One region of the Prevotella sp. LMAG:51 genome, then DNA from elsewhere that is predicted to be linked to it. Evidence: riboswitches for the same ligand, from Rfam matches in the RefSeq annotation. Region 1 holds a riboswitch; the other holds the start of a gene.
What was found. A riboswitch is a leader RNA that binds a small molecule or an ion and turns the genes downstream of it on or off. The one in region 1 is predicted to bind S-adenosylmethionine.
Positions count from the first base shown of each region.

Region 1 (16,134 bases):
TTGAGAGTAGCCATTTGGGGCATATGCTTCCACCATTCCAACAATCCTCCTAACGTATAGATACAATCTCCGTTTAGATAAACAGGAGCTAAGAACATACGGCTATTGTCAAAGATGGTATCTTGATGCTCGTAAAAGAAATTAGCATGTTCACAAAAATATCTTATCGTATTGTTGTTTCTATGCTTTTGGCCTCCAAAGAGTTTAAGTACTTTTCCGTTTACCAATGTTATAGAATCAAATGTTTTCATACTTCTATACTTTTAGTTTGACATTGATGTTTTATCTGTTGGAAACGAAAGCCGTCTCCCCAAGATGTATATGTTTGAACGATTAAGAAGAGCATAGTCTATTGGTGGTTCTACGCCTTGTATAAGACAGTCACGGCAAATCATTAGTATCTTTCCTAAGTTGTTTTGTCCTGTGAATATCCCGATATTGTTAATCTTACCTGTTTCCTGTGCAACAAGTTCAATCAACGCCTTCTTTGAAATCTTTGGATTAGACACTTTAGCTTGCTCTACGACTTTGTTAGCTACTAAGTCACGATAAATAGTCAACTCATGGTTGCTACATCCCCATACCTCTTTACTTTCACAACGTTGTTTAGTTGTGTTTTCTATGATAACGGCATCTTGGGAGATTTGTGACAATAAACGAGCAAACTCAGCATTGCCTTTGCACTTCTGCCAAACCACAAACAGCATCCAATGTAGACGGAAATCGGCAAAATCTTGGCGGATAAAGTTCTTATACTTGGTCTTTACAAAAAGTTTGGATGCGAATCCACTTGTCTGATTGCGCATTTGTTCTTGAATTGTTTGATGTAGTGAGGAATTTTCAGAAAATTCGCCACATAGATACAACATTTCACTATCGTGCCATGTGAAACCTCTAAATTGAAAAGGATAGCCTTTCGCCATATTGGTAAAACGAACATTAATCCCATCAACAATGTCCGAAGCCTTTGAAAATGATATGCAATGGACTTGTGTGGCATCATAGCGTTCCACACGTCCAAGGCTATTGATAAGATTGCTGACTGAGCGACTTGAATCGCACAAGATTGAATATAATTCTTTCATAATCAGAAGTTTATTAGTGTTAAACTAATCGCATCTTTTTTACCACCGTGTTTCTGTTATCGGTTGGTGCTGAATCTAATCAGTCTCTTGATGCTTAAAAATGAATTGCTATGTCATGTTGTAAAGACATGTCCTTTTGATTCATCTTGTTTGTTGATGAATCGAGATAAATGCTTCTAAACTTGATTTGATTTTACAATAAAAGATTTTATTTAAAAGTTAGACTTTTCATGTCGTTGCTCCACCGTGGCTTCTTGTGCTCGGTTGGCATCACCTCAAAAGGCTACTCTTGACATTTTCAGCTGCAAAGTTAATATGTTGTTTTGGAAAAGACGAATATTTTAAGATAATATTTGTTAATAAATGGTTATGGGTAGCTATTTGCAAAAACAGCTACCCATAGAAAATAATACGATGATAGGCATATTCTCTGCCGATGACCTACGGTATAGCTACCCCTAATTGGATTATCTCGGATTTTACAATTACCACCTTTTTCTTGGCGCGGCTAATCATCACGTTGAGTCGATTTCGATTCAGTAGAAAGTTCATAGTTTGTCTATAAAATTCATCGTCTGTCACGCTAAAGCTGAGGATGACTAGATCTACGTCCTGTCCTTGAAGTCGTTCGACAGTATCAACGAGAGGTATGTCTGAATTCAATTTAGATCGGAGGGAAGTTCTTATCGCTAAGACTTGTCTTCTAAAAGGAGTAACGACCGCAATATCTTTTGCATCTATACCCAAGGATAGAGCGTGTTCGACAAGATTGGCAATGAAGTCTGCTTCCTCTGGATTTGAATCTTCCCAGGTATGAGTGGTAGAAACATCTATTGTCTCGATAGATGAGCCTGAGGATAGCAACTTTTTGATACGCTGATCGAGGTGCGGTCCTTGGATTTGCAAACTGCGATTTTTGGAAAAATCAGAAGCAATGATTTTCTCACCAAAAGGCTCGTAAAAGTTGCTGCTGACACATTGCGTAATATCCTCATTCATGCGATAGGTGACACGGAGTTTGCCTTCGAAGGAGGGATATAGATGTATGATGTGTGAAAAGATGGATACCGACAACTCGTCACTTTGTTGCTTTTCGTGGAAGATAGGCGGCATCTGCTTGTCATCACCGAAAAAGACGATGCTGCTAGCACCAAACACACCTAGTACGCTTGCCTCAACCAAAGTCAGTTGGCTCGCTTCATCGACAAAGATGATTGACGGGCGGAAGCTAGTATGCAATAAGCCTAGGTTGATGATGGCACTCTGTAGGGTCATGCCCACAACATCGGCAATTCGTCCTCTGTAAGCAGGTCGCTTTTTATAGGCGGCTTGATACTTGAAGTATTTCTCATAAATGCAAATAGATTTGTCCACATTATCAGACTTCAATTTGGAGCCAATCTTAGATATGGGGGCATTGGCACACATTTTACGTATCTTGTTCAGTGCATTGTTGACAGCGTGGTGAGTTTTGGCGATCACGACGACATTTTTTCTCCTTTTGGCAAACGTTCGTGCCAAAACTCCAAGAACATCGGTCTTGCCTGTACCCGGAGGTCCTTGAACACAATAAACAGACGGACATTGAAGTACCGCTTTGCAAATCTCCTGCTGCTCGTAGTTGAGGCGGGCGTAGCAGGAGTCAGAAGTTGGAACATCCAATGTCGTGAAACCTTCTTCGTCTGGCTCTTCGATATTTGCCAATAGTTTCAAGAAATATGCGCCGGGTAATCCAGACGCTATACCCTCAAGTAGATTGATGAGTGGGTCTAGCATCACTACGTTATTGACTGATATGCGGTAAGAGAGGGAGAGTGACAGTACGCCATCATATTGGATGGTCATTGACTCTAGTTCATTCTCAATGACAGAGACAATTAACTTTTGACCGTCGGATGACTCTAGAGTCACTTCGTCGCCTGGTCGCACCTTTGTATAGTTGACTTTGAATCCCAGCAGATATTCGTTGTCTTCATGACGGAGCACAGTGGCATCAACGATGAGAAGACCGTTGTCGATCTTCTCGTCGTCTGTCAATTGGCTGCTTGCGTCAATATCCTCTTGCAGAAACTGCTTCTGTTCCTTGAGATATGTCAGCAAGTGGTCGCGCATTTCTTCCAACTTAGAATATTTCGTCATGTTAGTAGTTCATGAACCGTTTGAAATAGTTTGACACTTTTGGGTCGCAGCTATACATGTAGCATCCCTTACGACCTCTTGTCAGCAGCACCTTGTAGATGTTGCGAATCAGTCGGTCGCCATTCTCATCTTTCTCTGTGAGGTTACGTTCCTTATTCAACTTCGGCAAGCAAACCAAGGCATCTTTTTTAGCATCGTACTTGATATCTGGACCTAGGATAACACCAACATAGTCGAACTCGAATCCCTGTGCCGAGTAGATGCATCCCACTTGGTTGATGCCTTGCGGATCTTTCGCCCAAAAGTCTGCGCTTCGAGCGTATTGGGATTTAAACTCCTTGGAAGGTTTAGCTTTCGTTTCCCAAGGCATGCTCCAGTCGCCTATCTGAATCTCTTTTTTGAGGTCACCATTTTCATCTGCCTTGCTCGACCAATCCCAACACCAGCCTGCCACAATACGAGCCGTAGTCTTAGGTTCTTTCTCTTGGTCGTTGAGCTTGCGGATTTCCTGTTCCAGTTCCTGAGGGGATTGGAAAATCTTAAAGTCGAAATCCTCTTTATCCAGTTTGAATTTCTTCTCGTTGGGTACTTCTTTATAGAGTACGTTGTCCACCCAAGCTACAAAACGGTCAGCTCCCACACATCTGAATTGTGTCGTAAGCTCGTGCGTATAGACATTGACTTTTGGCAAAGGATCCTTTGTGAGATACTTGAGGCCTTTTATCCGATCAATATTACGCTCTTCAGTTACGATTTTGCGCTCAATCTTTGCCATTTCTGCATCAGAATGATCACCATCCAAAGCTTGGCGATAGGCTTCTAGCTTTTTCTCTGCCTTAGGCTTTATCTTATTAGAGTACTCTGCTTTAAATTCTTTAATCTGCTTAATGTACTCACCTTGATAGTTCTCTGCAATTTTCTTAATTGCCTCGGAGTAACCAATCTCTTGATTCTTGACGGCTTGATGGTCATCAATGAAGAACACTGTCACCTTAGAGCAGTAGATGAGCGAGAGGGCTTGATTGAGTGGGCAATACACAGATTCCACTCCACACTTTTTCTTAAGCGATCCATCTGTTTGGTCGTTAGACTTTTCCTGAACACGATGTGCTTCATCGACAAGCAGGACATCTATTTGACTTTCTTTATAGCAAGCAGGGCGGAATTGGTAAGTCTTCTGTATCAAATCTTCTACTCCGCCAGTATGCTTCTTTCGGTTGCCGTTACTGCAATGGAGTGCCTCTGAAAGTTGCTTGGTGAGGGCTGTAGAACGAGTTGCATAATAAGCGTTACACTCCTTGCCGTTCTGCATAGCTTCTTTGTAAAGCTCAGAAAGAATCTTCAGTGCGATGACCGTCTTTCCTGTGCCTGGACCACCTTTTACGATGAAGACGCTCTTGTCGTTACTGTCAAGAGTCTTCTTCAAAACATTCCAAAACGTCTTGTATGCGTCGTCCTGGTCGCCGAGCAACACGAACGTGTTGTCATTTGGATCAATCATCATGTTGGCAGCAGCTTCAATCAAGGCCTTAGTTGGCTTAAGGTCTGTGCCCGCCAAACTCTTCGCAATGCCTTCACCCTGTCCGTTGCAGAGCAGATCGTGCAGATTCTGGCTCAGTTCTGCTGTCATATCCTTAGAGTAAATCGGACATCTCTCACGGAGTTCGGCAAACATATCATGGAACAAACCTTCCTTGCCTTTGCTCTCATAGTTGTAGCAATAAGCCAAGCTTGTCAACTCGTACTCCTCTTGGTCGAAGAGGTTGACAAAGTTGCGGAAGTGAATTTCGTATCTCTCTGCCTGCTCTGATGGGTGATCGACAATCTTGTCACTTCCACCAACGAAAACATTTACCCAGCGTTTTCCATAAGCAGAGGAAACTTCCACTTGATTACCCCACTGCTTTAGCTCAATCAGGATGACATTCTTTTTCCCATCCTTACCTGTGCCAAACAAAACGCAATCCACACGACCACCCACGGGTGCTGCATATTCGAAGGAAACATACACGTCGTCAGGATTTGGCAAATTGGCATCGCTCAACAATTTAGAGATGACTTTGGCGTTCTCTTCCCACGATTTTGTCTCGCTGTTGTACGTATCCAATAGGAACTTTCCACCCAATAGCATCTTTTCAATGTATTGGCCACGTTCAACATCCTTTTGAAACTCTGAAACTGTTGCCGTGTAATAGGCTTGTCTTAATTCTTTGGTTTTCATTTTCCTGTTGATAGTTAGTTACACAATATACGAATAGTGTTTACCATGTTTGATGGTGAACATAAATACCTCTAAACTTGATTTGATTTTCTTGCCATAAAAGATTTTATTTAAAAGTTACTATACTTTTCATGTCGTAGCTCCACCGTGGCTTCTTATGCTCGGTTGGCTTCACCTTGTTCACAAGGCTACTCTTGACATTTTCTATTGCAAAGTTAATATGTTTGTTGGAGAAAGACGAAAAAACTGTGCTAAGAATGGTTAATGTCTTGCAAAATTGAAATCAACGGTTACTGTTCCGTTGAAAGTGTAGGAATACTCGCCACCTGCCATTTTGAGGTTGTCGAATTTGAAAGTCATATCATCTTTGCTCTTGTCGATAGATACAACTTTGGCAGAACCGCTCTTGTAAGTAAGGGTAGTGTAGCAAGCATCGGATTCATCCAGTGCCATCAGCTCCAATGCCTTCTTAGAGAAATCATCACCTACTTTAGGCTCTGTTGAATCCGTGTAAGAGAATTGATAAAACCAACTGTCCTTAGTGTTACCAACTTGATTAAATACCCCTACAGTAAATTCACCTTTACCTGCTTCCGCATCGAAACTTCCCTCTTGAACAACATATGTGTCAAGTTCATAACTCTTACCATTGATTTGGATTGTGTTTGATGAAGAAGGATTATCATCATCATCGTCACTTCCGCAACTGATTAGTGCAAATGGCATCAAAGCGAGCAATGCCAACATCAACAACTTAAAATGCTTTTTCATTTTGCTTCATTTGACGCACCTTCAGCCCAAACAGTGTTGTTAGTAATTTGATGTTAGGGAGCATAAAAAGAAAAGTGAGGCTTTATTGCTCCTTTTCCCTCTGTGTGACGGCTTGGACTCCGTTGGTTTATGGAAAAAGGAGAATAAGCCCCACCTGTACGTATCTCGTTTTTGTATACGAATACACGCCAAGCAGAGGCATATTCTCACTACACTCCAATAAACCATTTTGCGAAAGTGTCCAAGTTTCACTCGTATAGGAATATAGCGAAATACGCTTCTCTAAATATGTCCGTCAATAAAGCCTATTTCGGCAATATGACACTGCAAAGATAACAATAAATGTTGAGACTAAAGAATTTCTCTTCATGAATTTGCTGTTTTGTGTTTGTATTTAGAACCCGTTGGCGGAATTAGATTAGTGCACACTTAATCCTAATGTCAGTTTGTATTAAATTGGGCACGCTGCTTGCCCAACTGGGGCAACGTGCTTGCCCATCATGGGCAACGTGCTTGCCCCAGTTGGGCAGATTTGCTGTCAGACGTCTGCCCAATAAGTTAATGTTGCAACACCCATATTCCTGTTTTCAGGATTCTGCCAACGCATACAATTCCTGTCGTCTAAATTCCTTTCATCTGATAATTCTTTTTATCTGACAATTCTCTTTTCATCAGCAAACCATCCAGACAATAGGCTGACAATTGCCTGACAGCCAACTATCTGTCTGTCAGAACATTACGGCAAAAAACCAGATGGTCTGACAGTTTTTAAGCAATTCTTGGTTTTTACTGAGAATCAGCGATATGGGCAACTTTTGCTCATATCGACCAACTTAAATTAATTCCGCCAACGGGTATTTAGAATAATTTTTTATCTGTGCAATCTATACTGCATCTGTGTCACAATAATCTTTTAGATTTGATTGATACATTTTTTATATGGTTTTATTTCTATCATTTATTCTCATGTTGCAAACATACTACTTGAGAGACTACTATTGCAAAATTGAATATTAAAAAATCTGAAGACTTGAAAGAAAAGGCATTTTGTATACCGGAAAATTTTCTAAAAGATGCATGGCAACCCCTTGTGGTCGATGCCTCGCTCCCTCTATAGGGGTAGGCAAAGAGAGGATACGGTGGAAGCCCTCCCTATAACGCATATATATACAGTACTTTAGAGTAGCTTGAATAGCTTTTGCTGCTGCTGAATGCTACACCTTATAATATAAGGTGGGCAACTATGTTTGCCTTGTATATACATAAAATTACGTGAATTTACACCTTATTATATATATAAGGGCTGCTCTTGATTGTCTTGTTGAGGCTTGAAATCAATTGATTTTAAGTAGTAATAATCGTGTAAGTGACTGATAGCCATGGTTGTGTATGAAGTTCGTGTTGTCCCCGATAAATATCCCCGACAATAGCTAACTCTCTGAATATCAGATATAGATTATAAATGAATGGGAGTAATCCTGATGTCCCATGCCTTGACATGATGCCCCGGCTTGAATCCGGGCGTAATGTCTCCTGCTTGAATATGGGCAAAGAATAAATACCAACTACAAAGAGACTTGTCTCGCAGCCACACGACTGCCAACAAGTCTCTTTTGTTTTCCATCATGATCTTAAGACCTTTTCCAAGAGGAGAAATAAATTACTCCTACTATTGACTACAGCCCCCACCTAACCTCCCCCGAAGTGGAGGGACAGATACAATTGATAGTATGATTGTCAAAGGATTATCCATAATCGGAGTAACCAGTTCCTTCCCTTGGGGAAGGTTAGGATGGGTTGTCCTACGGGGGAGAACGAGAGGGGCTGAAGTCGATCTGGTATTCAGATTATCAACTGTCTATCACGTTCCATAACCTACTACGCAAAAAATAATCGAAACCCCAAGTTCTTCACAGAGCCTGGGGTTTCTTGTCAAACAACGCATTTCTGAAAAACTGTTCTGAAATGCGCAAGCAAGTCAATCACTCTCACCATGAAGGTGAATCTTTCTGATAGCCTGCCCAATTGGAATTGGCAGACTCATCATATTCATTAGCATCGTCATCCCACAGTCCTTTCTTGTGAGATTTACTGTCCGCCCAGTTGTCATGAGATCCAGCGAGCATCTTGCCATAAATCTGGACATTCACGACTCCTGTTGCCGGCTTGATATATTTATTCTTTTTCATAATTCATTCATTTTAAGTCGTTAATATTCAGTCAGTGCATCAGAATGAGGGCTATCTTACCACAACCTTCGTCCCATTCACCATGTAGATGCCGCTTGGCAATGCCACTGTGCGTGTCTCGCCAGCCTTAAGAGAGGTAGTGTCTATTGTCTGTCCGTTGATGTTGCGGATATTGGTGCGCAGGTCCTTCGTTGCCGTGATGGTCAGCTTGCCTGTCTCTGCCGAGAACATGAAGCCGGCACTCGTCGTTGCAGTCTCCGTAGCATTGTCTATCCACGATGTCTCAGTGTTCGGCTCAAGCGAGATGTTGAGGTAGCGCACATTGTTAGCTCCGTTCTGACATGCGTAGTATGATCGGAATGGCAATACGTACACATCATGGAATCTATCGTCGAGGAGAAGTGATGAGATGAACTTATCCTTGTTGAAATAGAATATTCCGTCAGTCTTCGGCACTTTCACTCCGCAGTATGATCCGTAGTTCACGAGGGTTGTAGCTTCGCCCTTGATCTTGCCCGTTGCAGTCTCACCCTGGATGAGAGGCTGTGTGAGCGTTGCCGGTGTAGCCTCGATAGTAGAACCGCTCTGGCGAACAACGAAGAGTACCTTGTCGCTGTTGGTTTCCTCCATCTGGTCGATGCTCACGATGTAAGCCTTGTTTGGCTGTGTAACGAACTGTCCTGTGAATGGCGAGAAGTGTGCGTCTGCCTCGTAGATATATTCGCCTGTCTCCTGAGCGTTGCTGAATGTGTTGTCGGTATTCATCGTGTAGAACGTGAATGCGCAGTTGTCTTTGGTCTGCACATAGCTTCCTGTCTTTGTGTCCACTGCCACTGTGAATGGGAGCATCAGCGATACCCATTTCTTTGTTTCATTGTGGTTGAGCGTCACCTTTCTCTTGTATACCACCTCGTTGGCAGCATTGAGTCGGATGCTGTAAGGAGCGAAGAACGGCTGCTGGTCTACCAGTTCGATATCGTTTTCCGACACGAAATCGTCACCGGAGAGGGATTTCGTCACTACGTTCTTCAGGTTGGCTGTCACACCCTCTGGCATATAGAGCAGTGCGTTGTCGCCGAGCTTTGCCTTGAGGTCGGTGAGAGTTCCCCATGCAGGATCCGTATCACTGAAGAGAAGCGAGTTGATGTTGCTGGCATCGAAATAGAGGATGTGCTTGGTGTCTACAGGAGCGTTCTCCTTCTTGGCTTTGATGTCCTCATCAATCTTGTCGATAATCTGCTTTGCGTATACATATCCCTGACCTGCTGCGATAGGCTGGTTGACGGTGTCTTTCAGCGATACCTTCACGCCTACGTAATAGTTTGCGTCATAAGTGTTTGGCACTACGGCGTCTTTGTACACCTTGGTATAAGTCAGCTCCGGCACATAGTCTACTGTAGTCAACTTGAGGTCTGTAGAGTAGTATGCATAGAAGGCATGGCGTGGAGTAGTCGTAGGAGCGATGTTGTAGCGGGTCTCGTCGCAGACCACGAGATAACGCTTCACGTAGTCGTCACCATTGTTCACGACCATTTCATTCCATGTTCCGCCCTGAGTTTTGTATGCTGCATTTGAATAGCGGTTCTCTACATAATAGTGTGTATCGTCACCTGTTGTTCCAGCCTTGAAGATGTCGGAGTTGTTACACTTGAACGCCTGTGTTCCTGCCACCTTCACTTCAATCTTCTTGGTGTAGTCGTAGTCGGCAGCCTCTGAGCGATGAGCCTGGAGGTTCTCATTAATCAAATCGTAGTAATCAGACTTCACGAAGTGGTAGCGAGAGTGCTTGCCCTCTGAGCCAATGTTAGTGTATGTCTCATCAGCATTCTTGTGGTGGAGTCCCTCGAAAGCGAAACGCAAACCATTAGTACCGAAGTTTTTAGGCACTGCGAAATCCACCTTACCGTTAGTACCGATGGTGAAGTCGTCGGCGAGATACTGGTTCTTGAGTTTCTTCTCTCCCGATGGCTGGGTACAAGAGATATCCATCTTGTCGATGTATGGGTTGAGAGCCTCAAGCTGTACCTGCAGGCAAACGTATGCCAACTGATCACCTGTAAGTCCTTCAATCTGGAACTTGATGGCGTCGTTGTTAAGTTTCTCAAGAACGATGTCGCCAGTTGGATTGTCTTTGTTTACTGCCACTTCTTGAGCTACACCATTACCTGTCTTGTCAAACATCCTGACAGTGAATGAATTGTCAGAGCTTGTAACCGTTGAGTTAACAGCGATAGCATTAGACTGAGTAATGTTATAGGCGGCTTTACCATTACTATCATAAGAAATTATGTAAGAATTTGTACCGCTGACATAGAAGAGGGTTGTACCATCGGTATTAAATGAAGAGGCTTGGTTAGACTTGGTCGTAGTTTCCAAAGAATAGGTTGTAGGACCAAACCAAATGTGGCGTAAATAAACCGTTGAATTACCAGATGTCGTTGACAACTTTCCATCAGCAGCATAATTCCATACCACTTTGGTTGCAGTGAACTTCAGACTGGCATTCATATACTTACCCTTACCGTCGGTGATATAGATCTTGTCACCTTTCTTGATGTTCTGAGCAACATTATTTGCGTAAACCAAGCGAGCGCCCACAATACGATAGCCTACAGGGATGTTGACTTCACCCTGTGCTACGGCATCAGTTGGTGTTTCAAGCCAATAAGTACTGTTCTTGAGACCAATATAAGCATTAGTTCCATCGAAGTTTAATTTGGCAATGTTTCCATCACCAGCGGTTTCTGGTTTAGCAGCACCATCTACTATACCTGCATTTTCGTATAACAGAAAGTCAGCCTTGAGGTCCTTCACTTTGGTGTAAGTGTACTTATATGAAGTATAGTCATTTTTTGTTTCTTGTTTGATCGGTCCGAGGTCAACTCGCTGAGTCTGGAAAGGCAAAGCAAGACAACTCACGCCACTAGGCAAAGTGGTGACACCCGGTCTGAGGTTTTCATTGAACTTATCTGTACATTCGAAAGTAACGACAAAGGAAGTAATTTTAACCCTTGCAATCGCATTTTCTAAATGCTCCTGTTTAAAATAGAGGATATTACCCATATCTGAAGCGTTAAGAGAAGTACGCTGTATAACAACACCCTTATCATTTTGCTTCACAGAAACACTTGCGAGGGTTGAACTGAACGAAGAGTTCATTTCTATGAAAGTACTTTGAGTCGCACTATTGCTAGCATAGTCCATTACAATTTTGTAACTCGTAAAACGATAACCTTTAGGCAAAGACAATGACATATGGTTAATGGTAGTGGATTTGGCACCAGAAGCAAATACCATATATCCATCTACGACACCAACATTATTTGCATGTTTTGCCATAAGGCCATTATCAGTGAGCGTGCTTTCATCAGAATTCAGTAATGTCATTGGCAACTGATTGTGAACCCATGCTCCACCGTAACCTGCTTCATGTTGTTCTGATCCATAACTCAACGCCGATATCACATTACCGGTCTTTGGACTAATACTAACGGTCTGCGCACAGAGACCACCGCAAATCATCGTCAAGATGAGAATTGCGGCAGCCCTGATTACGCTTCTGTAATTAGCGACATTTAAATTTGTAGTTTTACTTTTCATAATTTTTAGTTTTTGTGGCGGCCTCCCGAAGGAGGCTGTCCATGATTAAACTTACTTTTTTGTTAGCGACATTATCTGTTTTAAGATTCACAACATTATTAATTATTGCTTACTTATTTTATATATGGAGAACCTGCGACCATAAAGATTCAGCAGGTGTGTTGGCTTGTTTCCGATAAACCTGTCGGTCTAAGGTGGCGACCGTCGTGTCAGGTTCTTGTTTGTTGTAACGATGCAAAGTAAATGAAATAATTCCATACTTGCAATAATTTCATTTGACTCATTGTAGCAATACACTTTGTTTTATGTAACGCTACGCAGAATAATACAATTGTTACAAAACAACACGTTTTTTATAAAATTTGGATACAAAACAAAATAAACCAAACAGGATATTTTTTACAAAGTTACAAAATCAATGAATGTCGTAAATTATCGCATCAAGCTAAAGCACAACGTTTTACAAAATATGAATAGCATAATAACGCAATTTGTAACATTTGCTATCTACAAAATAATGCGACATATCGCAAGAGAGGCTTGAAATGTAATTATTTTGCTATTATTAACAAAGAAAAGAAGTATGAATAAAAGAAAAGAATTATATTTGCAGCGAATACATAACACATTAATATATATTATCTCATCGCAATTAAAGCTATCAATACTGACCACACAAAGAAGACTTACCGAGAAACCTCCTGGAAAACGTCATCACTCCTTGACACAGAAGCAAGCAAGTGAAATATAACGGCGAATAAGGAAGTGGACCGATACCGACAACGGAAGTGGATGTTAAAGACGTGAAAGGAAAAGACAAATGGAGAAGAAACTAAACACTATATTGCTGATACTGGCAGTGACTATCGCCTTCATAGCTTGTTCACAGGATGAACAGGCAAAATCAACGGCTATAAAGAAGGCAAATTCCAAATACACCTTCGAATACGTTAGAGGCATCAGTCTGACTCAGCCCAAGCGCGCCCTGAAGATGATTGAGACCGGAAAGAAAGACGGTTCGATGACGAACATCGAGGCTAATTACCTTATGAGCATGGTTTACTACAACGGGCTGAGAAACTACAGCAAGGCGGCAAACTATGCCGTGGCAGCCCTCAACGACCCAGACATCAACAAATATCCGGAAAAGGAAAGGCAACTTTACAACATGGCTTCATCGCAGTTTTACAGCTGCGGCAACTATGTGGAAAGCCTTACCATGGCAGACAAGGGCATAAAGTTGGCATACGAGCATAAGGACAGAAAGCTCATGTCACAGCTGCTGATGACCATCGGCGAATGTCATGGCGAAGTGGGAAACATGTGGCATGCCATAAATACCTTCGACCGCTGCATACAGATAATTACAGAACAACTGAAGAAGACTCCCGACTGGGACACATATTTCGACCTCGCCACCGTGTACTCACTGAAAGCGAATTCGGCTATCGACATCAAGGAATACAAGCTGACCTGTTGGCGGAATTAATTTAGTGCATACTTAATTCTGCCAATGGGCTTGTCGTTAATGAAGTTTACGTATTGCAGAATGGTAAGTGCACTAATTTTGCCAATGATTCTGGCAAACAAACCATTCGTTATTTTCGCGTAGTTCCTGATGACCAGGAACTGGTCTGTAAGTTGAGAGAATATTGTCTCAATCCTCTTTCTTGCCTTTGCAAACGGAATGAATGTTGGTTTCCAGTCCTTTTGGTTGAGCCGATACGGACACTCCAGTCTTATGTGTGCGGTTTCGAACAAGTCAAGCTGTACGTCAGCTCCAATATACCCTTTGTCACCATAGATGCTACAGTCGTGATAAGTATGTTTTACATCCTTCATATAATGGAGATCAGCTACACTTGCCTTTGACAGATCATAGGAATGGATAACTCCACTTAACCCACAGAGAGCGTGTAACTTATAACCAAAATAATACGTATTCTGCGAAGCACAGAAGCCGAAGTCGGGAGCTTGCGAGAAATTGCCGGTACGCCCCATCTTGCAACGTTTTCCTCTTGCAACCCTACAAACCTCTATCGGCTTGGAGTCAACAAAGAACTGTTCCTCTCCGCCATCCATTTCCATGGCAATCCTCTTGCGCAGTTCCTCACACAGGCCTGACGTTTTCTTCCTGCGGTCATTGAACTGTCTCCTTGATATGAGATTGGGAATGCTGTCCTTGTACTCTTGCAATTTATAGTCGAACAACCACTTCTCACTATCAATGCTCTCGGTCTCTGCCGTCAGGGATAGCGCCACCACTTCCAAATCCGAAAACTTGGGAACAGGACCACGACGTGGAACATTACCCGATTCATTGACGAGATTTTCAGAGAATTGCTTGCATATCTCAAGTATTTTGACGAATTTTGTATAAAGGTTGTACATACGATGGTTCGAACTTAATGTTTTGGTCACTACTAAGTTACTAAAAATCAGCGATATGTACAACTTTTTACTCATATTTATCAACTTAAATTAATTCCGCCAACGGGTAAGCTGGTAATCGACATGCAGCCGAAATACAAGAAATGCCTGGACAAGCTGAACAAACTGAAGGAGGATGTGAGCGGTGCCAACGACGTGGCAAACGCCGGATACTACTCGCTATTGTCAATAGCATACGAGAAGAGCGGCAATCATGCAAAAGCAAGGGAATGCTTCGACAACCTGCTCTCCACACGTACTGCCCTCTTGCCCGACGGTGCATCATACGTAGTGCCTTATCTGCTGGAGACAAAGCAATACAAAGAGGCGTTGAAAAAAATCAACGAAGAGGAGAATACTTGGATGTCGCACGGAAGAGACACCGTGGACTACACTTACTCCAACACCATACTCATGAACAAAGCCCGTGTGCTGCAGGCTCTCGGAAGATATGAGGAGGCGATAAATACCGGAATGAGGGCATATAACCTGAGCGACTCGCTGACACGACGCATCAAGGAGCAGAACGCCACATGGCTATCGGAGAAGATGGGCAAGAAAGTGCTGAAGAGTTATATAGAAAACCAGGACAAGCAGCTGACGATAAACAGATGGGCAAACATCATCATGGGTGTATTGCTCTTCATCTGTATCACACTGATTGTCTTCGTCATTCGCGACAACAGGATAATAAAGAACAAGAACAGGGTGTCGTCATCGCTCATCGGGGAACTGTCTAAATACAAAACGGAACTTTTCGACAGGATGTCGGAACATCCAGACAAGGTGAATAATGCAGCATCAGCCAATGACAAGGCATCTGCAACAGATGACAAAGGAAAGGCTGTGAACTCCGGTGAGACAGTAAAGACGGAAAAGAAGACTGACAGCAAGGCTCACAACGAGGAGTATGAGCAATTCCTGAAGATTGAGAAGATAATATTCGAAAAGAACCTGTTCATCCGCACCAAACTATCGAGAACCGAAGTGGCAGCCGAAGCCGGAATGTCGACAAGCCATTTCAATGCCGTATTCGACAAATACTCACAGCTGACGTTCACTAACTATATCAACAACCTGCGTATGGAGCGTGCGGCAAAGCTGCTGAAGGAAAAGCCGAACTATTCTATCGAAGCCATCGCCCAGGAATGCGGTGTGCCGGTGAGACAGACGTTCTACAGACTGTTCTCAAAGAAATACGGTATGACTCCGGCGGATTATAGAGACAATATCTAATCCTAAAACGGGATTAAGCCGTCTCCCTCCAATGGTAATCAGGACGCTTAACCAAAATCAAGCATCAGGACGCTTGATATATTAATTTGAACCGACAGAACCCGTTTTATTATTTCATTAGCGGGTAAAATCAGATTTTCATCAGTGGAGCAGGAAATGGCTTGAGGGACTTACAGTTTCTCCAGCGCTGCCACCACGATTTTTTCTCTCCCCATCTCGAGCAGTCCCTGTCTCTCCAGCTCATGCAGGGCTTTAGAAACATTGAGACGGCTCTCGCCGATCTCCCTTGCCAGTCTCACCATACCAACGACAAGCGTTTTCTTGCCGGCAGGATGGAGACAACGGGAAGAGAGGAAAAAAGCAATCTTCTTTCTGATGCCCTCCGGTCTTCGGCGCCAGGGCAGATGCTGCATCCTTTGAGTCAAAGTGCAAAGGATATTCATCAGATTGAGGCGGAACACCT
Region 1 covers NZ_NALQ01000029.1:118,275-134,408, forward strand. The annotation lists gene CCC32_RS11920 (hypothetical protein) at 1-251, opposite strand, end outside; gene CCC32_RS11925 (hypothetical protein) at 264-1,085, opposite strand; SAM-I-IV-variant riboswitch at 1,082-1,184, opposite strand; gene CCC32_RS11930 (DEAD/DEAH box helicase) at 1,527-3,224, opposite strand; gene CCC32_RS11935 (DUF2075 domain-containing protein) at 3,226-5,445, opposite strand; gene CCC32_RS11940 (hypothetical protein) at 5,707-6,216, opposite strand; gene CCC32_RS11945 (hypothetical protein) at 8,205-8,405, opposite strand; gene CCC32_RS11950 (hypothetical protein) at 8,457-11,219, opposite strand; gene CCC32_RS11955 (hypothetical protein) at 12,826-13,494, shown strand; gene CCC32_RS11960 (IS982-like element IS1187 family transposase) at 13,491-14,471, opposite strand; gene CCC32_RS11965 (helix-turn-helix transcriptional regulator) at 14,520-15,671, shown strand; gene CCC32_RS11970 (Crp/Fnr family transcriptional regulator) at 15,842-16,134, opposite strand, start outside.

Region 2 (16,134 bases), on a different contig from region 1:
GTCATATTGCCTTATCAATAGGTATGTTAATAGCTTTAGTACATAGTTCTCTTCTCTAGAAAAAGAATAAACAATTCTTTTTTTAGAGCTGTATTGCTTGCTGATAATCTTTTTTAAAGGAGGAAGAAAATTCTCTTTGTTCTTAATTCTATCAGCAATTTTGATATACTCCCTATTATGGACAAAAGAAGATAAATCCTCAATTTGTCCTTTATCCATATTCTTCGTTGTTATCTTCTCTTCTAGAAAAGACAGCCAAATTTCATGACATGTTAACTTATCAATTACACTCATAACTAAAAAAAACGGCACCTCAAAGTGAGAGGCACATGAGGTGCCGGGAAACTCAAGGAATTATTAAATCCCGATCGTTCGGGATACGAGACCGTACATGCAGAGTTTACCTGCAAAAACTTTTTTATTTCTGCATGCTGGGCCCATCACAGGTACCACAAGGCATCCTTCAGTTTTTTATAAATATTGACTGATTTTATCTACCAACCAATCCTTGCAGAAATCAACGGACTCTTGAGAAACAGGACCATTTGTAACTGTGCTCCACCCTTGAACCCAATCAGCATAATAGCCGTCTGCAAACACTCTCACATATCCTATTTCATTTTTTCTACATGCATCAGCAGTTTCTATAACATGAGTAGCATTATATCCATTTGATGTAACCGCTACAACTGCTACAACGGGAGTTCCATCTTTCTTAAAAAGGAAATGAATAGGCAATGCTTCTTTATTGACGCTGGAGTCAAACTCTGATGGATGAACCATATAAGACACATCTGCATTTGGAAGTCTCTCTTCAATTACTTCTGCAATCTTCAGTGTTGCAACAGCAAGAGACTTCAACGACTCTTTCGGATATGATGCATTTGCCGCTTTTTTAATTTCATTCAAGGGAAGTTTGGCTATTTCACTTTGTTCTCTTTTTTTGGGGGGAGTAGTTGTAACTATAGAAAATGTCTTCTTGGGAACTGTCACCAACCTTTTTTTTGACTTCGGACTAAGTAACGTAAAATCCCACTCATTGGAACGGAACGTATGTGTAGTGCATGAGATAGAAAATGGAATTTCTTCACACGCGAGCAACTCAGGTTTCTTATTAGTTTGATCCCACGCTATTAAGACCAATGTCTCTTCCCATTTGGCCTTATGGTTTAATATGTCAGCGTAAGGAATAAAGAATTTATAATCAGCCCATACTGTTGAAGATAAGCGAGGCTTACAGATTTCAGCATAGAGACAATTTTGTGGAGACCTAGTCACTTCTTTGGTAGCAGGATTCATATATTTCCTACCTCCAGGTGTTTTTAAACAACTGGTATCTCCATTTTTAGGAATACAATACGCAGAAAGGTTCAGTTTACGTCCTATCATTCTACTTGCCACCATTTTTAATACTACTTCAAAGCCTAAGACACTTTTTTCTTTTACGTTCTTATTAATTTGAATATTAGATAATTCAACAGAAGGAACTGTCATCAATGCCAAATGATTAACTTCTTCCGGATCAGCTCCCAATGACAAAGCTTTACTAAGACATTCTTTTGCTTTTTCGGCATCATATTGGAGGCTTTTGCCCCTATAGTCCCATCCAAGATATGCTTCTGCCAATCGCAAACACGCCCATTCATTATCTTGATTGGCGGATTTTTCAAGCCAGACAATTCCTTCTTTTAGATTTTGTTTTACACCCCATGCATTTAATAAACAATTACCATAATTGCCTTGAGCGCGTGCATTACCTTTTTTTGCAAGTTCTTTATATATTGCGACCGCTTCTTTCTGTTTTCCTTCGTCAAGAAGAGAATTTGCCATGTTTATATCTTCGTCTTCTTGAAAAGAAATCATGTCTTCTTTTATGTCAATTGCATCCTCAATGCCAAGTTCTGAAGCTTTTGAAAATAGTTCCTCCGCCTTCTTTAAGTCTTTCTTAACTCCATTTCCTTCGCGATAGCAAATTCCAAGATTTCGATATGCCCATGGATTATCCTGCTCCATGGCTTTCTTATACCATTTGATTGCCTCTTTGTAGTCATTCTCTATATCGGCATAAAGTACTCCTAATTTGTTTTGTGCTTCAGCATTACCTAATTCAGCAGCTTTAAGATACCACATTTTCGCCTTGTTAAAATCAACTAGGTTTTCTTGGTAATATTCGCCCAAATCGCACATGGCATCTACATAGCCCTGTTCTGCAGCTTTTTTAAACCATTCAGCGGCTTGCTCTATATCGGTCTCTGTCCCGTAACCATTCTTGTAACAGCACCCCAGATTGTACATTCCAACATCTGAGCCTTTCTTTGCTGCTTCATTGAACCAATAGAATGACTGCTCAGGATTCTCATCAATTCCTTCATCACCCATGAAAATAAAGCCAATTTGATTCATAGCTGTTTCATCACCAAGTGCAGCCGCCATCTTATAGTTTTCCAATGCGCGGTTAACATCCTTTTCAATTCCCCACCCATTTAAATATAATGATCCTAAAACAAGGTAGCCACCACATTCATCATCTTCAGCCGCAATAGTTGCATAATCAAAAGCTTTCTTGTAATCACATTTCTCTGTGCTACATGCATACAGCTCCGCAAGTAGTTGTGCTGCGTCACCATTCTCATATTCTTTGTAATACTCTAGCATACGCTTCTCTGCTTCGCTATGGTCCTGTTCAAGTAGAGGTTCTGCACCCATATAATAAAAAAATCCTATTAGATAGTAGGCAAATTTATCTCCTGCTCCTTCGGCTTCTTTTAATAAATTGAATGCTTTGAAGGCTGTATCCTCATTCTTGGCATCACTCATAAGAATACCTCCCAAAAGCATCTTTGCTTCTGCAATATCCTGATTGGCAAATAACGTTAGTTCCTCTATTGCCACATCACGTTCTTCTTGTGGAATAGTACGAGGGAAACCTTTCTTATCGTAATACTTGGCAAAACGAGGATCTTTTTCATTAAAAGTGCGTTCTACTGATTTCGGATTTGATGTTTCCTCCACTGGAGCTATTTGTTCTGTAAGTTTAGTCCCGCATTCTGGACAGAACTTACCAGATTTTGCTTTGTATCCACAAGACGGACACACTAGTTCTGGAGTAACTTCTTGAAGTTTTCCTCCACACTCTTGGCAAAATTTGCCAGACTCATACTGCCTTCCGCAGTCTGGACACACTAATTTCATAATTGTATCTGATTATAATTTGTTTATTTAAACTTCTTTAATTTCGATTTCCATACATCAGCCAACATGGCATTGCCTTTTTGGACATATAAATCAACCATCATCTGCACAAAAATTGGATTCTTTTTGAAATCGTCATCAATTTTAATGCGACGTTCTGCCTCGTCTAAGTCCTGGGGGACTACTTTACCATAAAGGTAAAAGTAAGCCATAAATGCACCTGCTACGTATATACCATGTTCTGAGGCTGTCTTTATGGCGTCATATGCCAACCTGAGATTTGAAGCGCTCGTATTTTCCTGTATATAGAGTTGTCCTAGAAGAAATTGCACTTGATAGTTGTTTTTGGGTGCGGTTAATAAGACAGATTTCAATTCGGCTAATCCTGAAGCGTCAAGTTTACGCAAATATCCAAATTCGTCGATATAAGGCAGCATTAACTGTGTGTCAAATTTCGTTATAGCAGAAGCTTGTTTAGTGCTTTCTTCTGCAATACGTTCTGCTTCTGCCTTCCGCTTCTTCTCTTTAGCAATACGTTTGGCTTCTGCCTCTTCCTGCTTTTTCTTTTCTTCAGCTAATCGTTCAGCTTCTTCCTGACGTTTCTTTTCATCGGCAAGGCGTTTTGCTTCAGCTTCTTCCTTCAATCGCTTCCGCTCCAAGTTATATGAGTTTATTTCAGCAAATAGATTACTTGCGTAAAACACACCATCTTTTTTCATTTGCTTCAATTCCTCAGGAGATAACATATCCCCATACATTAATGTATATAAGCATGTCGCAAGATTCGAAAGATATGGTGAATGTTCACCGCCAATGTTATCAAAAAGGGATTTTGCCGTATCTATGTCTTTATCTATGAGTGCATTTACGGAGGCAAGTATAAATACATTCTCTTGAGGGATAGTATCTATCCATTTGTCACCAACATCAGCAACTAAAATTTCTGACTTTTCTATATTACCTAATCGGCGATAAGCTATGGAAGACCAAAAGGTCTGCCAGTATTTATCTTCGTAATGACTTTCGTATTCTGCCACACATTCTTTGGGATGGAGGACAGCCTGGAGCATATAATATGTAAATTGTATCTCCTCTGCTGAATAGCGCTGAACCATTGCTTTCAGTTGAGCCATCAAACGACCAACCAAATCAAGACGGTTTGCAATGATGGCCGTTTTGATATTGTTATAAGTAATCTGATGTACAGGTGACAAAGAGGATGACTTTCTCTCAGAACGTTTAGCTACATCAGACAAAATCTTATTGGCAGAGTTTTCGTCAAGCCCTAATCGGTATCGTAAATCATCCAGCTTGCGCTTACCCTCAGAGGTCATTATGCCATTGCTATATACTTTGAGGCATTCTTCACGGAAAGCAAGCTCCTTTTCGTGTTTAAGTTCCTCAGGGGTCTTTTCGCGCTCAACTTGGGTGATATTATTCGTAATAACATTATGTGAGTCAACATTACTTGTGGTAGTATTGACTGTGTTATTACTTACTGAGTGGTTATCAGACATGTTGACACCACCAGAGATGGCGTTGGCATCACCCAGATTTAGACTAAAACCTGCAGGTTGCTGTGGTTTAGTAATCAAGGCTGTTCCATCTAATGGACAAGCCATGAACTCATCAGGCCACTCTTTATTACATTTAGGACATATTTTCATTGTTGACTAATAATTCTATGTTATCTTCTGATAAAATGTTCAAATGGGCAGGATGTCCCTCGTAAGAGCCAAAATATCCTTCATATGTGCCGAGAGTATCCTTGATTTTACAATCACCAATTATGTATTCTTTACCACTTGAGTCCATGACTTTAAAGCATAAAGAATCGCCTTCTATTCCTTTGTTAATGATTTTTACTTTCATTGAAATATATGATTTACCTAGATTCTAATACTTCTATAATATTACCATTTTTATCCGTCTGAACAATATAGAACTCAGGATACATTTGATTCTTTTTTGAATATGTCAAGTTGTACGATTGCTGACCATTATACTCAACGGATTCTATTCGAGTAAGATTATCTTCATCAAGCCCAAGCTTGTCATAAAGCAGAGTGCGAACCTTTTCATCTAACAACTTTAAATTATTATCTACGAGTAATCTTGCTCGATTGAGCACGCCATCAATTCCCTGCTCAAATCTATCAAACTCCGTTTTATAGTTCACATCAGGAAGTTCTTTAGGTTCTACTGAGAATGACTTAAAAGACTCCTTTAATTGACGAGTAACATCCTGAGGGGAAAGGAAAAGTGTCGGACATCCAAATAGATTGAACTGGTTTAGTGTAAGAAACACTAAATCCTTGTTCTCGTATTTAGCACGATAATTCAGGTAATCAATCTTAGCATGCAAAAGAGCATAACCAGCTGGCTCTCCTTGAATAAGATAGCAAGCATAAAGTTTTAACATTGCTTCAGCATATCCCGCTGGCATCAAGAGGTCAACGGCACTAACACTTTCGTTGATATGATCTGTTGCAGAGCCACTTCCTATTACATTGCTGCACATGCTGCAAGTGCATGAGCCTGTAAATAGAAGAACATTACTTTCGTAGAAAGCAGTAAGGAGCATAGAATCTTCGCGGTCATACACTTCATAATCAGATACGGAACCATCATTGTTGTCAAAATAATATTGGCCATATCGAGCACCATAGCATGGGAATGCATTTATTATGGGAACTTGTAATAGTTTCATAAGTTCTGTTGTCATTCCCCAATATGCCGTTCTGTTCTCAGCACCAAGATAACCAGACATGCTCTTGTTAGGTGAACCATGCAAGTTTATAAAGAGCATATCTGTTTTTTCAAGATATTGTTTGTATTGCTCTACATTTTCATTGCTGAGATATTCTTCACCCAGCACATCTAATGTGGGACAAAGAAACATATTGTCCTTTGTGAGTATACCATCATTCTCTAATTGTTGTTGTGGCAACTTAGCCATAACATCAGCGGATGTCCAAGTCCAGTCATTTCTATCCGTTTTCCCTGAATTAGAGGTCATCATGGCATAGGTAAACGGGATTCCGTATTCTAATGAATCAAGTGCACGTTGGAAATATGCGCCCAGATCTTGCTCAATTGTAGAATCAAGAGTTCCTTTACCAACATAATCAAGTGGAAGACGTGCGACATTGAAAATGGCATCTTTTATTGATACCCTCTTCCATGCGTAATCTATAGGGAAACAATATAGCAAATCGGAGTCTTCAATGGTTTTAATATCATGTCCGATAGAAGCATAAAAGTCAGGCATCGGAATGACATCACTACCTCCAATTATAAATAGAGGTGTGTTTGCAGATTTTTCCATGCCAACTCCATCTGCATAGTCTGAAAGTAATTGGGCATAATCTATCCACGACGCATCTTGCTCTAATGCTCCATCCATGTCCTTTGCTCCCAAGTCGATTAGTTCCCATTGAAAGCCTTGAATGTCAAAAGACTTAGCTGCAAACTCTTGAATTAAACCGAGTACATCTTGGGACGTGGTATTCTTGTATTTGTTGGCAATTAGGCGGGTATTAGTCAAGATGATACCATCAGCTACTTTGTTTGAAGAACGGTGCGGAGAAAACTCATCGTGATTAACTAGGACTCCTATTGATGCTTTTTCTTCTGTAGGGCTTATTGGTGTTTGTTTCTGACCACGGGCACGCAAAAGATACTCGTCAAGTTTGCTGGTAGGACGAGAATTATCAACATCAGAACGAATTCCATGTTGTAAATGTAGCCAGCCTGTTTGACACTGGCTACATTTACTACCACCCATGTTATAACCATTGCCAGGCCCAGAATGACTGCCAAAGCAATTCATACAGATACGATATCCACATGTATCACAGACATACCAGGTCCAATCCTCGACGTATTGATGCCCACATTTCTGGCATGGAATAAACATTGACATAATTATCTCTTTTTATGAACCACCATATTTTTTCTCCAAGAATGGAAGGAGTTCGTCAACTTCTGCAACTGTTAGTGACTCTCCGTTAACTTCCAATTCTGTTTCTGGATCAATAGTGCCATTAAGTATAAGGTTTCCTATTTCCTTTAAAGTGTAATCTGCCCCAAAGTCTGGTAAATAGTAAGGAGCTTTTTCTTTGGATTCTTTTTCCACCTTCCCCGTTTTTGCAGCTGCTTTTATTTCTTCTTGGGTTATCTTGGTGGTGTAGTTAAGCGCCTTGTCCTGAGCAGTATCTGTACGCTTTTGCTCATGTTCCATTTGCTTGTGATACTCATCCTTCATAGCTTCTGTTTGAGCAAGACGTGCTCCTGCAACATTCTGAAGTGCATCAAGACTTGCTTGCTGCTGGGCTGCTTGACCTGCTGCCATGTTAGTTGCCATAGTTGCATTGGTCTGCATAGCTCCTTGCATCATTTCCATCATCTGCTTCATCATTGCAGCTTGCTGAGCCTGATTAGAAGAACTGCTTTCTGCTTGCATCTGAAGCATACGCTCATACATCTCGCGTTCTTTTTCAGTACCTTTACCTGCAGCTAAGGATTCTGCAAATGCCTTTTGAGCTGCAGCGTCCATGCCAGATATACCAGTAGCCATCAGTTGTTCTGCAGTCATATTTTGCTGAGCTGCAATACGAGCCATCTCCTCTTGGTGCTTTTTCTCAGCCATTTCTTGCTCATGCTGTTGCATTGATTGCATATTTTGACGAGCAATCTCTGCTTTTTGGCGTAAGATATCCATCTCGATCTGGCTTCGCTCCTTCTCTATACCAAGACCATCTTTTGCCGCTCTATGTGTACGTTCATATTCTGCATCCTTCTGACGCTGTTCGAAGTCAAAATCTTTTTCGCGACGAGTGTCTGAAAAATCTGCATCTTTCTCACGACGAACATCTTGGTATTCGTCCTGTCGGCGTGCCGATGCCAAATCATGTTCTTGTTCTGCGTCTTCAAGTTGGAATTGACGAACTTGGTCTTTACGTAGTTCGTCAAACCGAACGTCATTCAACTCTGCTTCTGCAAGAAGTTTACTCTTGTGTAACTGTAAATCAAGTTGAACACGAGACATTTCTGTTCGATTAGCAGCTCTTAACTGGAACTCAGCAGACACTTGGTCTCGATCGAACTTTTTGTCACGAATGCTTGTTTCAAGAGCGTCTAATTCATCTTCACTAATAAGCCGATTGCCTTTAAGTTTCAGAAGTGCAGCAAGTTCTTCATTTTCGGTCTGAGCTTCACGAATGCGTTTCTGGCTTTGAAGAAGTTCAACAAAGGCTTCCATCTCATCCTCATGGATAAGTTGATCATTATTGATCTTATCAAGCTCTTTGCGAAGATCAAGTTCATTCTTTGCTTCTGTGATTCTCTGTTGATTTTCGACTGATTGCAGGCGATTCTTAAATTCATTGGTTCGGCTCAGATAGTCTATTTCCTTATCAGTGCAAAACAGTTTCTCCTCAATAGCGCGAAAACGTTCAAATGCTTCGTTCTGAGTAGTTATATCCAGGACATTACTAATTGCAATGCCGTGAAGCAAATCCTTACTTTGTGCAATCAACTCATAGCTAATGGATGCCATCAACTCCTGAGGAAGCAAATCTCCATCTGCGTTATAATTCTGCATTAAACGCTGGAGAGTTGTTCGCATAAACGTATTGAGGGCAATCCTCAAGTCGTTTACTGAATACGAATTACGATCCATCAGGTAGGTTGTACGGAACTCATGGAAATCATAAATACGAGCTTCCATAGCCACTGCCACATCAACAGTCAACGATTGCGTACGAATTTTAAAAGGAGCAAACTCCATGGTGTTGCTTCCATCTTCAGCGGCTACGGGGCGTATGCCCATGGTGAAATTAACAACACCATCTCGCTTAAGTACTACAGAAACTACAGAAGTTGAAGTGATACGGCGAATATGTTCCCGCATTCGTTCTTTGTCTTTCTTCCGCTCCTCTCGAATCGCGTCATGACTATGATAGAAGAAATGAGCTACGCTTCTGCCGATGCGGCCAAGTTTCTGAACAAGTCCTTCTTTCGCACGGATATCTGCATCTTCTTCAATTTTTTCTTTATGAGCACTATTATGTACTTTTTCTGTTGCAAACGTATAAACGCCACCTTCCATTTCGGCAGCTTGAACGCCATCAATGAACAAGACAGCTGTTACGCCTTCCTGTACGTATACACCGTCCGCATCAGACATCTCAATAAATTCTTGAGCTGGGATGTTACGGGCAATCTGACCGGGAGCAATAGTCCATGAAACATAGTGTTTCTTATGATCCTTACCAACTGACAAAACATTCACATCTGCTTTTCCTTTTGTCGAAACAGATGCTTGAGACGAGGTTGCAGAAGGCGTTGTTGCTTGTGAAGGCTTTTCTTGTTGGTGTGAAGAAGTTGGAATAGCAACGTGCGATGAAGTATTCATAGGATGAGCATCGGCTAATATACTGACATCGTTCCCTTGCTCTCTCCACTTGTTAATCAAACGAGCACTATCATTCGGATTCTTTTTGGCGTATTCTTTAAACTTTTCCGGGTCTTTCATCGCTTTAGGATAAGACCAGAAAATACCCGTAAACAACTTGGTGTCTGGAGTCTGCTGTGGTTCATTACTTTTTGATGTTTCTGCGGTGGAAACATTCAATGGTTGTTTGCACTTCGGACAAACTTTGTACATTGGAAGGATTCTGTCGAATCCGCACTTCGGACATTTCATATTATAATTTAATATTATTTTTGATTAGTAGGTAATAGAAGATCTTGAATATTCATTTCTAAAGCATTGGCAATATCCAACAATGTATCCATACTAGGTTGAATAGTGTTAGTACACCATTTGGACACTGTTGCAGGATTTTTGCCAATTTGTTCTGCCAACCATTTTGAAGTACGTTTTTTCTCTGCCAATACTACTTTTATTCGATTAACTTCTTTCATTCTTAAGTAAATTTAATTGCTTTTTGTGCAAAGATACAACATTTATTTGAATAAACAAAATATTGGGCTGGAAAATAATAAATTTTTATATTTATCTTTAAAACGAGATGTGTTTTAATTAATCACTTTCAAACAAGATCAATAATCACGTAAACATTACTATGCAAATCTGTTTTGGGATTTGTCATTTCACTTGCTTATCGAATATACTTATCGAATATAGTTGTATAAGCGTAGTCGGGTATATCTCCATTTGCCAAACAGCTTTTTTCATTGTTCAGGTTCCATAACTCAGTAGCATATTGGTAATTGTTTTCGAAACGAGGACTTCTGCATGGTTCTGCCATAAAACATGCCAACTGCTGTAGCTCCGTATCAGATAAAACCTTACAGTCCTTATGAGAATGGAGACAATAATGGTTCGACTTTAACAGAATCGGGGTGTCAGTCTCTGTATAAATGTTCCTTATATGGAAATGGGGAACTTGGCATTCGTCATCAGTCCTGATATATGCTTCATACATCCTTCCCTTACCGAAAAATCCAATGCGAGCAATATTACAGCGTTCCTGTTGTGGCACATTTGCCATAGCTTGTTCTTGCGACATATTATTCCCTTATTCTTTTTTACTGAAATATTTCGTAATCAAATTGAAGTTGATGTCCTCTTCGTCAGGGAACGTCAGTTTTACCTTCTCATGATGGTAACAACTGATTTTGAAAAACAAGTCGTTGATATGCTTTTTCAACGGTGTCAGCCGACGTTGGTATGATACGTTGTCTATGCGTCCCCGCTTCAAACTTGCCTTCAGGTCTTTCTTCTCTGCTTTCAGTGCGTCAATCTCCTTGGTGACTTGGGCCTCGAAGGCCTCGCAGTCGGCATACACTTGGCGCATTTCCTCCGCGTTGTACCTTGTCAGTGCGTCTTCGTACTTGTCGTGCCACCTGTTGCATTCTTCTTTTATCGCCTCTATACGTTTGTTGAGGCGTTCAATCTCGCGTTTCATGAACTGCACGTCAATCATGACCGAAAAGTCAGCCTTGCTGTTGTCGTCTTCTTGATGCAAGATGTCGAGCACATTCTGAAGTGTGTAGGCTTGATAGAGTTGTTTGGCCTCGGTATAACGTTGGTTGAGTTGCATAAACGGGCCCCAATGGCGGCCGAACGACGACAGACTTACGGTTTCAGTCTTTCCGTCCTCACGCACGGCACTGCAACAGTTGCGCCCGCTCAGCGGACTGCCTGCCAATTGATAGACAAGGCTTCGACAACCTTTCTTGTCTGTGCGCATGGCTTCTTTTACCAGTCCCCACCATTCAAGATATACGCCTAAAGTGGGTTTGCGGAATCCCGATGTGCCCGTATAGGCAATGCCGTTCTGAATGGCCACGGGACAAAGGAACATGCGGCTGTCGCTCAGGATGCGCTCTTTGTGTGCCAACAGATAGAAGGCATTGCTAATGAAGAGTTGCCTTTGCTCCACGACAGTCGCCGACGGGTTAGGCACAGGGGTAGGCTTATGTCTGCCAATGATGAGATACTGCCCTGTTCGGTCCAACTCAAGAGAGTCGGATTCTATCTTCTCAGGTTTCTGTTCCGCAAGCGGATAACAGTCGAGCACGCGACCGTCGGTAAGGATGATTTTGCCCTCAGGGAATAGTCCCTTAACTTCTTTGAAAGGTTCTGCTACTATACTCATAACTATTATATATTTCTCTGCTTCAACAGCAGACTTAAAAGTTTCTCCATCAGTTCATTCACACTCCTTTTATGTCTTTTGTCACGACTCAGCTGTAGGGTGCCTGCTTTCATATAAGCCTTCTTGTTGACCTCCAGCATCATCGACTGATACAGGAACGGGCTCACTGGCGTCTCAGAGTTGCTATACGGCTCATTGATGCCTACTCGATAGCCACTGTCCTCGAATAGGTTGACAGCCAATTCTATCGTAGTCTTGTCGGCCTTAGACCAGTCTTCGTTAAAACCGATGCATATATCCACATCGCTCATTTCGTGGGGAAATGAATGGCAATCCAATAATAAGGCTCCCTCGCAGAGATGCCCACTTAGGCGTTGCTGGTGCCAATGCCATAAGTCAAGAAGCTGGGCTTCGGCTTCTTCGGGAACAAGGCGGGTGTAACCGCCAAAACATTTATATACGAAGCCTTGACCACTCTGCTCCAATGGGTCATTCCATAGTCGCTCGGCATCCACGATGAACCTGGAATACGGAAACCTGACGGTTCTGACATTCTCGTCCCTAAAACCATGAAAGAGATAATCGGTGTGCCAGTCAGTCCACTTCAGCACAATGTCATTGATAAAACGGTCGTCAATATTCCAGAAACTCAGTCGTTCGTCGTAAAGCCCCTCGACAGAGGCGTGGGGCTCGTTAAGTACAATTCGTTCGTATTGCATGTCGTTTGCGTTTTTATTGTTTGAATCCTTTTTTATGCTGATGGCTGTGCTATCATTGCAAGAGCGTCAGCCTGTTCCCCCTTTGCTGTAAGGGGAGGACTCTTATTGTTATTCTTCGACTAATTTCAGATTGTCAAACCTGTTGTTTTGCTTGTCGCCGTCGATATGGCACACTCGGTGGCCCTGTGGGATTTCGCCCTGAAAAGCTTCCCACACCAATTCGCATACTCGACGCTCGGTGTCGTAGACAATGGTGTACACCTCACCGTCAGCCTTTACATAGAGCTCTCCTTCCTCGTGCCCGTTCTGTTGATTGTTACGTTTCTTGGGACTAATTACTTTGTAGTGAGGTATATGACTGTTGTCAAGTGTCTCGTCTAACGCCAAAATGCCGTTATCAAATACGGGGTTCTTCTCGTGCCAAGGAGTCAACCACACATAGGTCTTTTCTATCAAATGATGAATTTGCACAATGCGTTCTATGCCGCATAATGATTTCTTTATCTCAAGATAGGTTCCATTGTCGTCTCCTTGAATATGAACTCGCCTGATGTCCATGATGTCGTTTTTCAAGAGGCACTTTAACTCGCTGAATCGCTCTTCGCGTGGACGTTCCATATAGTCGCAGTCATAGATGTCAATGACTAAATCATAGCAATTCTTCCTTTTGTAGAAAATCCAATAATCGTTTGTCATATTTGCTGTTTGAATATATTTAAAAAGTTAATCGTTCACCAAGCAGGTAGATATTCGACCGATTCAGCAGGTCGTAGTCGATAGGAGGTTTGTTACCCCCTATAAGGCAATCACGGCAAATCATAAGAATCTTACCCATATTGTTCTGCCCCCTCCACTCGCCGACATTTTTCAGCAGCTCACGTTCACGCTTCAGTTTTTGCCTCCATTCTTTCGGGTCTTGCCCTTCACGACGGCGGATAAAGTCTTCCCGAAGTTTCTTTTCTCGGTTACATCGCTCTACATTTAGACACCCCCAAAAAGTGGCATTTTGGTAATCGTCTCCTGTCTTGTCCCGGACCAGTGTAACACATTGTGGAACGCTGCACAGCATACGGCGGAAGTCGGCGTTACACATGCATTTCTGCCACGTCACAAACAACATCCACTGAAGCTGGAAAGCTGGGAAGTCGTTCCGTATTTTTCTGCAATTCAATGCGGTGACGAACCTATAACAAGCCCAACTGCTTCGCTCTTGCAGAATGGAGTTTTGAATGCGAAGGTGATCTTCAGTGTTGTTTGACCATTCGCCACACATAAAAAGACGTATGCTTTCGATAAAGGTATGCCCGTTGAAGTCGAAAGGGAATCCCTCTGCAGTGTTGCAGAAATTAAGATGAATGCCATTTACAATGGTTCGCAGGATATCATACGTCCAAATTTGTGGAGAGATTCCGTACTTCTCCTCACGACCTAATACAATATTATTCATGCTGCTATAATGTATTGGTTAAAAGAAAGTTCCTTACCTAAGACGTTGATGTGCTTACTGTTCAGCAAGGCATAGTCGATGCTTGGTTCACGGCCATATTCAAAAGCCTCCTTGCAAGCCATGAGTTTTTTCCACATGAAATCCAGCATAGAAACATTGTAAGTCTCTACGCCACTAAAAGCCGAAATGTAATTTTGAATGTTCATATTCTATTTTAATTAACTATAAATAACCATGTTAATTCACATCATTTTCCCACCGTGGCGAATATGTTGCTCGGTTGGGGCAGCTCAAAGGCTGTCTCTTGATGCTGTCAAATTCTCAAAGAACTAATGCTAATCTCCCGAAAAGCGTTGCAAATGTATATAAAATATTTGAGATATCAAAATAATCGGCGTTAACAATTGTTTATTCGGCAAAAGTTTTTAGATACAGCCCTATATCTCAAATTGGTTATTTATGAACATAATGGCTACATCATATAGTATAATTTGAAGAACTTATCTAAGTGTCCATGTTGGTAAACATCTATCCGTATAATATTCCCTTTGTTTTCGTCTTTATCTGAGTTACCACGTTTGTTGTCATAAATATAACTAAATGTATAATATCTCTTTTCTACTAAATGTTTTGAGTGACAACTGACCCATTCCGTCAACAATACGAAGTCATTGATGTCTCTTAAACTTTCATCAATAAGGGCCAAATTAAGGTTTGTGTCGTTCAAAAGTTCATCGTAATACTTAAACGCATTCCATTCTATCGGCAAATTGCTTTCTTTTTGACCTCTTTTCCATTGGTATGAATCTAAATCTGATTTGAACATATTATCATTGGAGTCCCAACCATAATAAGTCTTATCACGGTCGGATAACTCTACAAATTTTCCATTCCGCTCCTTGAAAAAAGTTCGTTCATAAATCATGGACAACTTAGTGCCTTTTGCATCATAGTGGTATTCATATAAGTGTCTTAGAACACTTCCATCTATGCCTAAATCATCTATGGTTTTGGTATGGATATATCCATCAGGAGTGAGGGCGTAGGTGTACTTGGAGGGCTTGTATATAGTTTGATAGTCCCATACTACCTTTTGTGTTAAGGCATTCCCTTGTTTCTTCCAATATAAAGTCTGTTTGCTTGCAGGTGCTTGTTGAACGACTTCTTGTAACTCAAGGTTTGAATTATATTTAAAGTCAATGATAATATAAGGTTTGTCTCCCCTTTGTGAATATGCTTCAATCTTGCTTATTATCTTTTGGCCCTTACTATTTCTTTGCTGACCAATTGCAGGAAAAGTTAAAAGGGAAAAGAAAAATATGCAACAGATTTTTTTCATGTATTTATTTTTTCTCATTATAGTCAATAATAATATGTAAAAATTGTTTTATTTATTGTAAGAGAGCATAATTATGTCGTTTTATATCTCAAATTGCCTTATCCAATTTTTGGCGTAAATATGTTTGTTCGCTTTGCTTGGAAAGCAATACCTATCATCTTTCCACAGTAGTATATTCTATCTTTGCGTCCTCATCCGTTGCCTCCAACTTCATAATAACTGGTCGGAGACCATCATTGCAACTGACGATGGTCACCCCAGGTTCCTTGATCCAGTCACCATAATAGAAAAGTCCTTTGTCTGCACCGTGTGCCAGGGCAAACACATACTGGTAGAGGGCTTTCCACGCCTCGTCACAAAAGCCTTTCGGCTTAGCGTAGTCAGCGTAAAATACATCGCTTACTTTCATCATGGAACAGGCTTTTAGCCCACAGATACCATATTCTTTAGCCAAGCCCTCATACAGCATCGTTTTGAGGATGGTAATCTTTACTTTCTTCATAGATATATGTTTCTTTTTATTTTTCTTTAGTGAATTTGTAAACAGCCCATGTAGGCAGAATGACCAATAACAGCAGTGACACCTCCACCAATGCGTAGGAGCCGAAATAGTCAACCAATGTATGGAATTTCAAAACTCCATCTACGAGGAATACCAGGAGGGCCAACCAGCAGAGAAAGAAGATGGTTGCGTACTTGATTTTACGTTTCTTAATTTTCATTTTCCACATCTAAATCAATCACATTCAGACAAATACTTTAAGCGAATTGCCTTTGGAAGTTTCGATGCAATGAGTTGGTGTGACT
Region 2 covers NZ_NALQ01000022.1:211,047-227,180, forward strand. The annotation lists gene CCC32_RS08460 (reverse transcriptase domain-containing protein) at 1-219, opposite strand, end outside; gene CCC32_RS08465 (double zinc ribbon domain-containing protein) at 472-3,192, opposite strand; gene CCC32_RS08470 (hypothetical protein) at 3,216-4,859, opposite strand; gene CCC32_RS08475 (hypothetical protein) at 4,843-5,064, opposite strand; gene CCC32_RS08480 (hypothetical protein) at 5,078-7,024, opposite strand; gene CCC32_RS08485 (coiled-coil domain-containing protein) at 7,130-9,862, opposite strand; gene CCC32_RS08490 (helix-turn-helix transcriptional regulator) at 9,916-10,122, opposite strand; gene CCC32_RS08495 (hypothetical protein) at 10,740-11,822, opposite strand; gene CCC32_RS08500 (N-formylglutamate amidohydrolase) at 11,828-12,541, opposite strand; gene CCC32_RS08505 (HNH endonuclease signature motif containing protein) at 12,650-13,237, opposite strand; gene CCC32_RS08510 (NADAR family protein) at 13,257-13,988, opposite strand; gene CCC32_RS08515 (hypothetical protein) at 13,985-14,194, opposite strand; SAM-I-IV-variant riboswitch at 14,193-14,304, opposite strand; gene CCC32_RS08520 (hypothetical protein) at 14,461-15,327, opposite strand; gene CCC32_RS08525 (TIGR04076 family protein) at 15,482-15,829, opposite strand; gene CCC32_RS08530 (MmcQ/YjbR family DNA-binding protein) at 16,064-16,134, opposite strand, start outside.
Region 2: linked by a shared signal. The riboswitch ahead of CCC32_RS08515 (hypothetical protein) and the one ahead of CCC32_RS11925 (hypothetical protein) in region 1 are both predicted to bind S-adenosylmethionine.